DNA from 2 places in the Micrococcus cohnii genome. Region 1 is predicted to be linked to the other one. Evidence: predicted binding sites of a transcription regulator. Region 1 holds the regulator's gene; the other holds the start of a gene.

Region 1 (4,420 bases):
AGACCGCCTCCGCAGTGAGCCCGTGCCCGAGATAGTCGGCCAGCGCCTCGCGCAACGCGGTGAACTCGCGGTCCGGATACCGGTTGAGCCCCGTGGCGATGTCGCCCACGGCCTGCGCGATGGCCTCAGCCACGCCCGGCGGGACGGGGTGGGTGTTCTCATTGGTGTTGAGCCGCACCGACACGTCGAGCTGCGGTGCTCCGTACGGCGTGCGACCGCGCAGGGCCTGCCGTAACGGCAGGTCGCTGAGCCGTACCCGGTCGAGCGGGGCCACGCCGCCGTCGTTGTGCACCGTCACGGCACATGCCGGGTCGTTCGGTGTGTTCGCGGTCGGCGACTGCCCGGCCTGTGCCGCCTTCGTGGCCTGTGCATCCATGGCGTCAGTGTAGGAATCCGCGCAGCGGGCGACACCCACAAGTCACGACGAGACGTCAGCGGCCAGCCGGGACGAACAGCTCGGTCCCCGGCTGCAGCTCGGCGCCCTCGAGCTCATTCAGCTGCGCGATGCGCTCCATGGTGGTGTACCGGTCCGCGTCCGGGTCCGCCTCGGCGGCCACCTCCCACAGTGTGTCCCCCGGAGAGACCACGACCTTCTCGAGCTCGGCCCCCGATCCGGCGGCGGAGACCGCTGCGGGCGAGAACCCGATGTTCAGCGCGGACAGGGCGAACGCCGTGAGGGCGGCCATGGCAAGCATGAGCGGCAGCCCACGCAGCACGAAGCGGCCGCGCCGGTTCAGGCGCACGGCGTTCCGCCCCGAGCTCGTCGGCCGGTCGAGACGACGCGGCAGACGGGCGGCAAGAGCGGTGATGTCGGCGGTGTGAGTGATCGTCATGATGACTGCCTTTCCCTCCGTGCGCGCCCGCCGGACTCCGCTTGTCCCGACCCGGAGGTCGCGGGGAGCCCTCCGCGAGGACGCGCATGATTCGAACAGGTGTTCGATTCGTTCGATCCCATTTCTAGCACACACGTTCGAGACACGCCATGGATTCTTCGAACATATCTTTGAATCCAGCGGTGCCGTCAGCTACCGTCGTGGCATCGACCACGTCCGCTCCGGCGGGCTTGACCGACGCCCTGCGCGCCGCGTGCAGGGCCCAGATCATCAGGCGCACCCGAGACGTTAAGGACGGCGCGAGACGGCCAGGTCTGCCGCGCAGCCCCGGCCGGCCCGTCCCCGCCCGCCACGGGCACGCAGGATGACCCACGCCCCCGCAGGACGATTGGACACCGCATGGCCCCGCACGAGACTCCCGACGCCGCCGACCACACCCCGGCTCTGAGCCCGCGTCAGGCAGCGGTCCTCGAAACGATCCGGTCGTCGATCGCCGCCAAGGGGTACCCGCCGTCCATGCGCGAGATCGGTGACGCGGCCGGGCTCGGCTCCCTCTCCTCGGTCAAGCATCAGCTCAGCCGCCTCGAGCGATTCGGCTACATCCGCCGAGATCCAGGCCGACCCCGCGCGCTTGAGGTGTTGCTCGACGCGGACGGAACCCCACTCACCGCGGCCGGTCGGCCGGCCGCCGAGACCCCCCGCCCGCCCGAGGCCGAGGCACAGTCCGTCGCGGACCGCTCGGGCCCCGGCGACGACGCCGCCGAGGTGGTGGCCCTGCCCACCTGGCACACCGGTCTGGACGATGCGGACTCGGTGCCGGTCCCCTGGGTGGGCCGCATCGCCGCCGGCGGGCCGATCCTCGCCGAACAGCAGGTGGAGGACGTGATGCCGCTACCGCGCCGTCTGACCGGCGAGGGCGAGCTGTTCATGCTCCGAGTCTCGGGTGACTCGATGGTCGACGCGGCGATCTGTGACGGCGACTGGGTGGTCGTGCGCCGGCAGAGCACCGCCGCCAACGGTGACGTCGTGGCCGCGCTGCTCGACGACGAGGCCACGGTCAAGACCTTCCGGCAGCGCGACGGCCACACCTGGCTGCTCCCGCAGAACACCGCCTACGAACCGATCATGGGCGACCACGCGACCATCATGGGTCGCGTCGTCACGGTGCTGCGCTCTCTCTGAACCCGCTCACTGCCGCGGCGACGGGCGGCATCGCATTCTTGCCCGCGCTCAGCTCAGGTGCTCGCGTGCAGCCGCTGCAGCACGCCGGACACGACGGCCGGGTCCGTCGTGCGCCAGAAGTCCGGCAGGGCGGAGGTGAGAAACCCGCCGTAGCGCTCGGTCGCCAGGCGCGAGTCCAGCACCGCCACGACGCCCCGATCATCCACCGAGCGGATGAGCCGACCGACGCCCTGGGCCAGACGGATCGCGGCGTGCGTGGCCGACACAGCCATGAACCCGTTGCCGCCGCGCCGGGCGACGTCCCGGGTGCGCGCGGCGGAGAGCGGCTCGTCCGGACGCGGGAACGGGATCCGGTCGATCACCACGCACCGCAGCGACGGGCCGGGGACGTCCACGCCCTGCCACAGGCTCATCGTGCCGAACAGCGAGGTGTCGGGTTCCTGGGCGAACCGGGACACCAGGGCGGAGAGCGTTCCGTCGCCCTGGCACAGGATCTCCTGCTCGGTCCCGAGCCGCTGCCGCATGGCCTCCGCCGCGTCCTCGGCGGCTCGCTTCGATGAGAACAGCCCGAGCACGCCACCGCCGCTGGCCTGCAGGATGCGTTCGAGTTCGTCGAGCGACTCCTCGGAGGCGAAGCGACCCGGTTTGGGCAGATGACGGGCCACGTAGAGCACACCCTGCCGCGGGTAGTCGAACGGACTGCCCACATCGAGCACGGTGTACCTCGGGGCATCGGGACCGCTGAGGCCGACGTCACCGGCCACCGCCTCGAACCGGCGCTCCCCCGTGCCGACCGTCAACGTCGCCGAGGTCAGCACCGTGGTCGCGCGGCCGAACAGACCCTCGCGCAGCTTGCCGGCGACCGACAGCGGTGCGACGTAGATCTGTGGCGGATCAGCCTCATCGCCGGGAACCCACCCGGTGCCCGGCTCGAAATGCCCCGGGCGCGTCGCCCACACGACCTCGGGGAAGTCCGCCTCGGGTCGGGCCGCGAGGATCCGCTCGGTCACCTCGAGCACATCGATCACCCGGGAGCGGGCCATCTGACGTCCGCCGTCGTCCTGGGCGTCCTTCCCGCCGCCCAGATCGGACACGCACTGGCGCGCCGCCGCGAGCACGGCGTTCAGCGCGGCCTCCTGCGCCTCGTCAACGCCCCCGTGCAGCAGCCCCGACGGCGCGGACGTGAACGCGGCGTCCAGGCCGGCAGCAGCCGAAACGAGATCCTCGACCGCGACCGCCGCGTGCCGCCGCAGCGATGTGGCCGCCCCGAGCACGATGGAGCCGGAGAGCACGCCGGTCACGGCGCCGGTGACCCGGTCCTGCAGCTCGTGGGCCTCGTCGACGATCACCGCAGAGTACTCGGGCAGCACGGCCAGCCCCTCGAAGGCAGACAACGCCAGCATCGCGTGGTTGGTCACCACGACGTCCGCATCGGCGGCCTCGGCCCGGGCCCGCTCGGAGAAGCACTCCTCGGCGACCGGGCACGTCGACGCACCGAGACAGTCGACCGCCGAGACCGACACCTGCCGCCACGCTCGATCGGAGACGGGGCGCTCCAGGTCGTCACGGTCACCGGTGTCCGTCGTCTCTGCCCACGAACGCAGGGCCATCACCTCTCGGCCCAGCGGAGTCGACGGCCCGGACTCGCCGTCCGCGACCGTGTCCACCACGGCGCCGTCATCGGCCGTGGTGAACAGGGTCTCGGCGTCCTCGTCGCCCGGGTATCCGCCGTCGAGCTTGTGCCGACACAGGTAGTTCGCACGCCCCTTGACCAGCGCGACCACGGGCTCGCGCGGCAGCTCGTCCCGCAGCGCCTCAACCAGACGCGGTGCGTCGCGGCGCATGATCTGCGCCTGCAGTGCGAGTGTCGCCGTGGCCACGACGACCGGATCCTCCTGGTCCATCGCATGCTGCAGGGCCGGGATGAGGTAGGCGAGCGACTTGCCCGTGCCCGTGCCGGCCTGCACCAGCAGGTGCCGACGCGATTCGAGCGCCCGGGCCACCTCGAGCACCATGCGGTGCTGGCCCGCTCGGTGCTGGCCGCCCGTGGCGCGCACCGCGGACTCCAGCAGGGCGAGCGCCTCCCGTTCCCGGTCCGTGCGCGGGGCCGCCGCGTCCGTGCTCATGCCGATCTGCCTCCTGGCTCGGGGACCTCACGTCCGAGGCCGAGATCGTCCTCGACGCGGAAGGGCTCGAGGTCCGCGGCGATGTCCGGGCGCACGAGCACCTCGAGGCGCGTGCCGCCCTCCTCGTAGGTCTCCGAGAGGATCTCGGCGTCCGGCGAATGCAGCCGCGCCACGACGTCGCCGCGCGTGAACGGAATCAGCAGGTGCATCAGCACGTTCGGCCGCGGAATGGTGTCCGCGATCATCGCCTCGAGCTCGGCGATGCCCTCGCCCGTGCGG
Region 2 (4,420 bases), 370 kb from region 1:
GCGCCCCACCGCGCCGCGTCCCCGTCTGCTCTGGATGGACGCGCTCCGCGGTCTCGCCGTCCTGCTCGTCGTGCTCATGCACGCGCAGACGGCACTGGTGAACACCGGGCTGCGGCCCTCGCCGATCGTCGGCGTCGTCAACGACGCCGTCGGCGCGTTCCGCATGCCCGGGCTGCTCGTGCTCTCGGGCATGCTGCTGGTCGTCTCGCTGCGCCGACCCCCGCGGGCCTACCTGGCCGGCAAGCTGCGCAAGATCGCCTGGCCCTGGCTCGTGTGGACCGCCGCGATGATCCCCGCGTTCGGGATCGAGTACGCCACGCAGCCGACGTGGTGGCTCAACGGCACCCACACCTGGTTCCTCACCGTCATTTTCGTCGGCTACGTCCTCGGGCTGGTGCTGAGGCCCGTCCCACCGGCGGTGACCGCTCTCGGCCTGTTCGCGGCCGGCATGCTGATCGAGCCGCAGGGGAACGAGTGGCTGCTCGTCGTCGACCGCATCACCTGGTACGGCGGGTTCTTCTTCGTCGGTGCCGGGCTCGCCCGCTGGCGCGAGTCGTGGAACCGCATTCCGTGGCCCGTCATGGTCCTGCCCGTGGCCTTCACGCTGCTCTGGGCCGGGATCGCGGTGCGGGCCGGTGGCCATCCCGAGGACCACACCGTGCTCACAGCCACGGCCGCCGTCATCGGAGTGCTCAGCGTGCTGTGGCTGTTCGGCCGTCTGCCCGAGACGCCGCCGATGCGCTGGCTCGGCGCGGCAGGACGGCACTCGCTCGTGCTCTTCGTGGCGCACTATTCGGTGATCCGGCTGCTGCGGCGGGTCGAGTGGATGCCCGAGGGGATCGCGGGCGTCGCGGTGCTCTTCGCCGCCGGCCTGGGCACGGGCGTCGTGTTCGTGTTGCTGTACCCGCGGGTGCGTTGGCTGTTCGAGTTCCCCCGCCGACGCGTCTGAGGCTCAGGGCCGCCCGGAGGTCACCAGCCGCGTTCGCGCCAGGCCGGCAGCTGCGGCCGCTGCGCGCCCAGAGTCGTGGACGCCCCGTGGCCGGGATGCACGTGGGTGTCGTCGGCGTACACGTCGAACAGGCGTGCTTCGACGTCGTCGATCAGGCTCGTGAAGCGCTCGGGGTCCTGGTCCGTGTTGCCGACGCCGCCGGGGAAGAGGGAGTCGCCCGTGAACACCACGGGAGCCTCGTCCGGCCCCGGTTCGTAGACCACGGCGATCGACCCGGGGGTGTGGCCGCGTAGCCCGACCACGTCGAGCAGAATCCCGGCCACACCGACGGTGTCGGCGTGCTCCAGGCGAGCGTCGATCTCGACGCCGGTCTGCTCGGCGATCGCGTCCGCGTCCTCGGCCCCGGCGTAGAGCACCGCGTCGTGCTCGGCGGCCAGCTCCGCGAGCGCTCGGACGTGGTCCCAGTGCCGGTGCGTGGTCACGATTGCGTCGAGCCGGGTGTGGCAGGGGGTGTCCGCCGCGGCGGAGGAGAGCAGGCCGCGCACCGCCTCGAGGTCGTCGGCCGCGTCGATCAGCACCTGTGCCCCCGTCGTCGTGGAGGTGAGCAGGTACACGTTGTTGTCCATCTCGGACACGGAGCAGGCCCGCACGGTGACGGCGGGCAGGTCGTGGAGCAGACGGACGTCGGTGGATCGGGACATGCGGGGAAGTCTACGCACGAGCGTCCGGGAGGGCACAGCGGACGTCGGACGCCTACACTGGCCGGGTGTCGAACACGTCTGCGAACCCCACCGCCCCCGCCGCGCACGGCCTCGCATCCGGACCGGCCGGCACCGCGTCCGCCGCGTCCGTGGAGCCCGACCGGATCGTCGTGCAGGGCGCGCGCGAGCACAATCTGAAGAACGTCGACGTCTCGCTGCCTCGTGACTCGATGGTCGTCTTCACGGGCCTGTCCGGCTCGGGCAAGTCCTCCCTGGCCTTCGACACGATCTTCGCCGAGGGTCAGCGCCGCTACGTCGAGTCCCTGTCCTCCTACGCGCGCATGTTCCTGGGACGCGTGGACAAGCCCGCCGTCGACTTCATCGAGGGCCTGTCTCCGGCGGTGTCGATCGACCAGAAGTCCACGAACCGCAACCCGCGTTCCACGGTCGGCACCATCACGGAGATCTACGACTACATGCGTCTGCTGTGGGCGCGGGTCGGCGTGCCCCACTGTGCGGACTGCGGCGAGCCCGTCGACCGGCAGACCCCGCAGCAGATCGTCGACCAGCTGTTGCGGCTGCCCGAGCGCACCCGGTTCCAGGTGCTGGCCCCCGTGGTGCGCGGTCGCAAGGGCGAGTTCGTGGATCTGTTCTCCTCGTTGGCCGCCCAGGGCTTCTCCCGCGCGGTCGTCGACGGTGAACTCGTCCAGCTCTCCGACCCGCCGTCGCTGAAGAAGCAGGTCAAGCACACGATCGCCGTCGTGGTCGACCGCCTGGCCATGAAGGAGGGCATCCGCCAGCGTCTGACCGACTCGGTGGAGACGGCCCTGCGTCTGGCCGAGGGGCTGGTCGTCGTCGATTTCGTGGACATCGAGGTCGTCGAGGAGAAGGGCAAGAAGAACACCGCCGAGCTCTCCGGGCGCGATGCCGAGGGGCGGCCACGCTACCGGCAGTTCTCCGAGAAGCTCTCCTGCCCCAACGGTCACGAGCAGACGGTCGACGAGATCGAGCCGCGCTCGTTCTCCTTCAACAACCCGTTCGGTGCGTGCCCCGAGTGCACGGGAATCGGCTCGCGTCTGCAGGTCGATGAGGATCTCGTGGTGCCCAATGACGAGGCCTCCCTGGCCGACGGCGCGATCGCCCCGTGGTCGCTGGGCAAGTCCACCTCTCAGTACTGGGAGCGGGTGCTCGAGGGCCTCGCCGCCGACCTGGGCTTTCGCATGGACACGCCGTGGAAGGAGCTGCCGGACACGGTCCGGCACGCCGTGCTGCACGGCAAGGACTTCAAGGTCGAGGTCTCGTTCCGCAACCGGTTCGGCCGCGAGCGCCGCTACACGACCGGCTTCGAGGGCGTCGTGCCCTACGTGGCGCGCAAACACCTGGAGACCGAGTCGGACTCGGCCCGTGAGCGCTACGAGTCGTTCATGCGTCAGATCCCGTGCCCGGCCTGCCACGGGGCCCGGCTGAACCCGACGGTGCTCAACGTGCTCGTCGAAGGGCGTTCGATCGCCGAGGCGACCGCCCTGCCGCTGCGCGAGGCTCGTGACTTCTTCGCGGGCCTGGACCTGGACGACCGGCAGCGGCAGATCGCCGACCAGGTCCTCAAGGAGCTGCTGGCCCGCCTGACGTTCCTGCTCGACGTGGGCCTGGAATACCTGAACCTGGAACGCTCGGCGGGCACGCTCTCCGGCGGCGAGGCGCAGCGGATCCGACTGGCCACGCAGATCGGCTCGGGCCTGGTCGGCGTGCTGTACGTGCTGGACGAGCCCTCGATCGGCCTGCATCAGCGCGACAACCGTCGACTCATCGAGACCCTGCTGCGGCTGCGAGACCTGGGCAACACGCTCATCGTCGTCGAGCACGACGAGGACACGATCGCCGAAGCCGACTGGATCGTCGACATCGGCCCGAACGCCGGCGAGCGCGGGGGAGAGGTCGTTCATTCCGGCTCCCTCGAGGACCTGCGCGCCAACACCCGGTCGATCACGGGCGACTACCTCGCCGGCCGGCGGCGCATCGAGGTTCCCGCAGCCCGCCGACCGGTCGACCCGCAGCGTGTGCTGCGCGTGCGCGGCGCCCGGGAGAACAACCTCAAGGACGTGACCGCGACGATCCCCCTGGGCGTGTTCACCGCGGTCACGGGCGTCTCCGGCTCGGGCAAGTCCACGCTGATCAACGAGATCCTGTACAAGGTGCTCGCCAATCGTCTCAACGGGGCCAAGCACGTGCCGGGACGGCACCGCACCGTCGAGGGCGTGGACCAGCTCGACAAGGTGGTGCACGTGGACCAGAGCCCGATCGGGCGCACCCCGCGTTCGAACCCGGCGACCTACACCGGCGTGTTCGATGCGATCCGCAAGCTCTTCGCGGAGACGCCCGAGGCCAAGGTGCGCGGCTACCAGCCCGGCCGGTTCTCCTTCAACATCAAGGGCGGGCGATGCGAGGCCTGCGCTGGCGACGGCACCCTGAAGATCGAGATGAACTTCCTGCCGGACGTCTACGTCCCTTGCGAGGTGTGCCACGGCGCCCGCTATAACCGCGAGACCCTCGAGGTGCTGTACAAGGGCAAGAACATCGCCGAGGTGCTCGACATGCCGATCGAGGAGGCTGCGGAGTTCTTCTCCTCGTACACGAAGATCTCCCGCTACCTGGACACCCTCGTGGAGGTGGGCCTGGGCTATGTGCGCCTCGGCCAGCCCGCCACGACCCTCTCCGGGGGTGAAGCGCAGCGGGTCAAGCTCGCCGCCGAGCTGCAGCGTCGGCACAACGG

Evidence for each region. Region 1 encodes LexA, which represses DNA repair genes until DNA is damaged. Its sites were predicted from a motif close to TCGAACANNTGTTCGA; they were not measured.
Region 2: the regulator LexA is predicted to act here: its motif matches at 1,719-1,734, upstream of uvrA (excinuclease ABC subunit UvrA).

What each region holds. Positions count from the first base shown of each region.
Region 1 covers NZ_JACHNA010000001.1:400,925-405,344, reverse strand. Annotated here, with positions in the region: gene HDA30_RS01890 (histidinol-phosphate transaminase) at 1-376, opposite strand, end outside; gene HDA30_RS01885 (LysM peptidoglycan-binding domain-containing protein) at 432-833, opposite strand; gene lexA (transcriptional repressor LexA) at 1,233-2,015, shown strand; gene HDA30_RS01875 (ATP-dependent DNA helicase) at 2,069-4,141, opposite strand; gene hflX (GTPase HflX) at 4,138-4,420, opposite strand, start outside.
Region 2 covers NZ_JACHNA010000001.1:773,955-778,374, forward strand. Annotated here, with positions in the region: gene HDA30_RS03635 (acyltransferase family protein) at 1-949, shown strand, start outside; gene HDA30_RS03640 (MBL fold metallo-hydrolase) at 970-1,650, opposite strand; gene uvrA (excinuclease ABC subunit UvrA) at 1,800-4,420, shown strand, end outside.